DNA from 2 places in the Streptomyces sp. HUAS MS02 genome. Region 2 is predicted to be linked to the other one. Evidence: riboswitches for the same ligand, from Rfam matches in the RefSeq annotation. Region 2 holds a riboswitch; the other holds the start of a gene.
What was found. A riboswitch is a leader RNA that binds a small molecule or an ion and turns the genes downstream of it on or off. The one in region 2 is predicted to bind cobalamin.

Region 1: another riboswitch for cobalamin. It lies ahead of ACZ9QC_RS13320 (ribonucleoside-diphosphate reductase subunit alpha); the one in region 2 lies ahead of ACZ9QC_RS32855 (cobalamin biosynthesis protein).

Annotation. Positions count from the first base shown of each region.
Region 1 is NZ_CM146747.1:3,154,474-3,156,664, reverse strand. Features, by position in the region: gene ACZ9QC_RS13320 (ribonucleoside-diphosphate reductase subunit alpha) at 1-1,189, opposite strand, end outside; cobalamin riboswitch at 1,314-1,449, opposite strand; gene ACZ9QC_RS13315 (GNAT family N-acetyltransferase) at 1,513-2,019, opposite strand.
Region 2 is NZ_CM146747.1:7,632,271-7,634,461, reverse strand. Features, by position in the region: gene ACZ9QC_RS32870 (hypothetical protein) at 1-98, shown strand, start outside; gene ACZ9QC_RS32865 (DUF397 domain-containing protein) at 370-492, opposite strand; gene ACZ9QC_RS32860 (hypothetical protein) at 437-658, shown strand; cobalamin riboswitch at 764-906, shown strand; gene ACZ9QC_RS32855 (cobalamin biosynthesis protein) at 1,014-1,955, shown strand; gene ACZ9QC_RS32850 (cobyric acid synthase) at 1,952-2,191, shown strand, end outside.

The DNA.
Region 1 (2,191 bases), 4.5 Mb from region 2:
CTTTGCGGTACGCGGCCTCGAACTCCTCGCCCCACAGGTCGACCAGCTCGGGTACGTCGGAGGGGGAGAACAGCGACCACTGCTCGTCGGCGTTCACCCGGCGCATGAACTCGTCCGGGATCCAGTGCGCCAGGTTCAGGTTGTGCGTACGCCGGGCGTCCTCGCCCGTGTTGTCGCGCAGCTCCAGGAACTCCTCGATGTCGGAGTGCCAGGTCTCCAGGTAGACCGCGGCCGCGCCCTTGCGCCGGCCGCCCTGGTTCACGGCGGCGACCGAGGCGTCCAGCGTCTTCAGGAACGGCACGATGCCGTTGGAGTGCCCGTTGGTGCCCCGGATCAGCGAACCGCGCGCGCGGACGCGGGAGTACGACAGACCGATGCCGCCGGCGTGCTTCGAGAGGCGGGCCACCTGGTGGTAGCGGTCGTAGATGGAGTCCAGCTCGTCCAGCGGGGAGTCGAGGAGGTAGCAGGACGACATCTGGGGGTGTCGCGTGCCGGAGTTGAAGAGCGTGGGCGAGGAGGGGAGGTAGTCGAGGCGGCTCATGAGCCCGTACAGCGCGGCCACTTCGTCCAGGGCGCGGAGTCCCGCCTCCGGATCGGCTCCCGTGTCCTCGGCGAGACCGGCGGCGACCCGCAGCAGGAAGTGCTGGGGCGTCTCGACGACCTTGCGGGTGAGCGGGTGCCGGAGCAGATAGCGGCTGTGCAGGGTGCGCAGACCGAAGTAGCCGAAGCGGTCGTCCCCGGCCGGGTCGATCAGGGCGTCGAGACGCTCGGCGTGGGCGCGGACGAACTCGGCCGTGCGGTCGGCGACGAGGCCCTCCCGGTGGCCCACGGCGATGGACTCGGTGAACGTCGTGACACCCTGCGAGGCCGCCTCGGCGCGGATGCCGATGGCCAGCAGCCGGGCGGCCAGCTTCGAGTAGGCGGGGTCCTCGGCGATGAGGCCCGCGGCCGCCTCCGTGGCCAGCTCACGCAGCTCCGCGACCATCTCGGCGGAGGAGACACGCACCGACCGGCCGCGCAGCGCGGCGGCCGCGACCCGGCCGGGGTCGGCGTCGGGGAGGTCGGCGGTCAGCTCGGTCAGGGTCCGCAGCAACGCGGCACCGGGGCCGTCGGACTCCGCCGCCGGGTCGGCTGGAACCGGCTCGGCCGCGGCGATGTCTGACACCGGATCGGCTGGCGCGATGGTCACGTGGGGCTCTCCCTCGCTCGGCTGGGGGCCCTGCGGAGGGCAGGCGGCAGCACACGAGCGCACGGGGGCGTCGCGTCCACCGGCCCATTCCGCGAGGCCCGGACGTCAGGGCACCCGGACCGGACGGCCGGGCGCACTGTCGGCAGGTGTTCGGACTGAACAGGCGTGCGCGCATGGTGATGTGCACGCGCCCGTACACCGTTGCGGGACAGTTCCGGATTCACACCGGATTCCCCTGCGGCGACAGCGAGCATGAGCATACATCTAGTGCCGGGGCGCGGTGTCACCCCCACATGTTGTGTCGCCTTCGGTCTTGCAGGGTGTCAGAGCGTCAACTCGTAGGTGATGAGAGTGACGTCGAGGAGGTCGGGCAGGGGGTTCCAGTCGCGCTCCGGTGTGCGGGTGAAACCCAGGCGTTCGTAGATGCGATGGGCGGCCTGCATGCCGCGTTGGGTCGACAGCACGAGGCGCACACAGCCCTCCACGGCGCGGGCGCGCTCCACACAGGCCCGCACGAGCGCCTCGCCGGCACCGCGCCCGCGGGCCTCCGGGGAGACCGCGAGCATCCGTATCTCGGCCTCTCCCGCACGGGCGATGTCGGCCATGGGGCCGCCCGTGGGGACGAAGGTCACTCCGCCCAGCACCCGCTCGTCCGCGACCGCCACGAGCACGTCGGCGTCGGCGGCCCGCTTCGCCACGTCCCGCAGCTCGTCGAGGTACTGGTCGCTCTGCCCGAAGTCCAGCAGGCCGTCGCCGAGGTAGGCCTGGCCGGTGATCTCGCCGAGTGCGGCGTACTCGGCGGGAGCGGCGGTCCTGATGGTGATGTCCATGCGTCGCAGTGTGCACGAGCGACGGGTCGGCGGGGCTGCGGTTTTCCACAGGGAGCGCCGTCGGTCGGACAATCGGACCGCGCGTGTCCCGCCGGGCCGTTCGGGACCGGGGGGGTGACCCCAGGTCATTCGGGATCGCCGTTCGGGATCGCGCAGGTCGCGCCGCGCTGTT
Region 2 (2,191 bases):
GCTCCGGGGGCGCACCGGGCGCTCCGGTCAGTGGCGCTGCGACCTCCGGGGCTGAGCCGACGCCAGGGCCCGGTTCAGAACCCGGACCCGCTCCGTGACCGGGGTGATCCCCCACCACAGACCGGCGCCGCCGGCGATGAGCACGGTCACCGCCAACCAGACCAGTCCGCGGGCCTCACCGGCGGGTACCAGCAGCGCGGCGACGGCACCGGCCCCGACGGCCAGGACACCCATCACCGAGCAGTAGAGCGCCAACGGCGCGGCGGCCGCGACACGTGTTCCCCTCGTGCTTGGTTTTCCCGTGCGCGCCGAGGAAGAGCCTTTCGACCGGTTTCCCATGTGCGTACCTCCCGTCCCCCGGGCGGATCGTCACGAGCCGCCCGCTCCCGGGTCCACAAGCCCCGCCAGAAAACCACACCACGCCGCGTAGCGGAAGGTGAGCACAGCGTCTTGGTTCGACTTCGAGTCACGGATCATCACCCGCGTGTCCAAGACGGCCAACTCGACGCACTCCCCGCCCTGGTTGCCGGAATGGCTGCTCCTGATCCACACCGGTCCGGGCGACTCCCTGCCGATCACACCGACCTCCTCCCAGCCCACGAGTCAGCGCACCGACACGGCGTCCACCCTGTCGTTCCCTCAAGTGTTCCCAGCTTGAGCGCCGGGGAAGAGCACGGAAAGAGCCGATTCGGGCGAGTGACGCGATTTCAGCGGTGTGGGGCTCGGCACACCGTTGCTTCGCAGGTCAACAGCAAGTTGACGGGTCTTCCGGGAGCGTGGTGGACTGCCGGGGCCATCTACGACGGCAGGAGAGGAAGCCGGTGCGAGTCCGGCGCGGTCCCGCCACTGTCACCGGGGAAGAACCTCCCGGGAGCCAGGAACTCTCGCCGTCGGTCTCGTCGAACCAGGGCGTGGACACCCTGAGTGAGGACACAACGCCATGTGCGCCATGCGCGGCTGCCGTTCGGGGCTCGACGCCCGCCCCCTGCCCGACCCCGTGAACGGCTGAACCCGTGCGTGCCGATCGCGTGTTCGCGTACGGCGCCACCGCCGGAGTCCTCGGTGACCTGCTGCTCGGTGATCCTCGCCGGGGGCATCCGGTCGCCGCGTTCGGGCGGGCCGCCGGCGCCGTGGAGCGGGTGCTGTGGCGGGACCACCGGGGGTGGGGCGCGCTGCACACCGCCGTGTGCGCGGGCGGCGCCGTGGCGCTCGGGGCCGTCGCCTCGTCCGCCGTACGGCAGTCGCGTACCGCCTCCGTCGCGTTGACCGCCGCCGCCACCTGGGCCGTCGTCGGGGGGACTTCGCTCGGGCGGGAGGCCCGGGCGATCGGGCGGTCCCTGGAGGCGGGGGACGTCGACGGCGCGCGGGACCGCCTGCCGCATCTGTGCGGACGGGATCCCCAGGCGCTCGACGCGGACGGGATCGCGCGGGCGGTCGTGGAGTCCGTCGCCGAGAACACGTCGGACGCCGTGGTGGGGGCGCTCGTGTGGGGAGCCGTGGCGGGTGTGCCCGGGCTGCTGGGGTTCCGGGCCGTCAACACGCTGGACGCCATGGTCGGCCACCGGTCGGAGCGGTACCGGCGGTTCGGATGGGCCTCCGCGCGGCTGGACGACGTGGTGGGGTGGCCGGGAGCACGGCTGACGGCGATGCTGGCCGCGGCCTCCGGCGGGAATGCCCGGGGGGCCGTACGGGCCTGGCGCGCCGACGCGCACAGACATCCGAGCCCCAACGCGGGGCCCGTGGAGGCGTCGTTCGCGGGGGCGCTCGGAGTACGGATGGGGGGCACGTTGTCGTACGGGGGGCGGGTCGAGCATCGGCCTGTGCTCAATGGGGAGGGACGCGCCGTCGACGTGGGCGACATCGAGCGGGCCGTGCGGTTGTCCCGGCGGGTCGGATGGCTGGCGCTCGGGATCGGTGCGGGTGTGTCGCTGCTGCGGTCGAGGAGTCAGGGATGAGTGGCGGGCTGTTGGTCGCCGGGACCACCTCCGACGCCGGGAAGAGCGTGGTCACCGCCGGGATCTGCCGGTGGCTGGTGCGCCGGGGCGTCAAGGTCGCGCCGTTCAAGGCGCAGAACATGTCGCTCAACTCCTTCGTGACGAAGGAGGGAGCCGAGATCGGGCGGGCGCAGGCCATGCAGGCCCAGGCCTGCCGGGTGGAGCCCACCGCGCTCATGAACCCCGTGCTGCTCAAG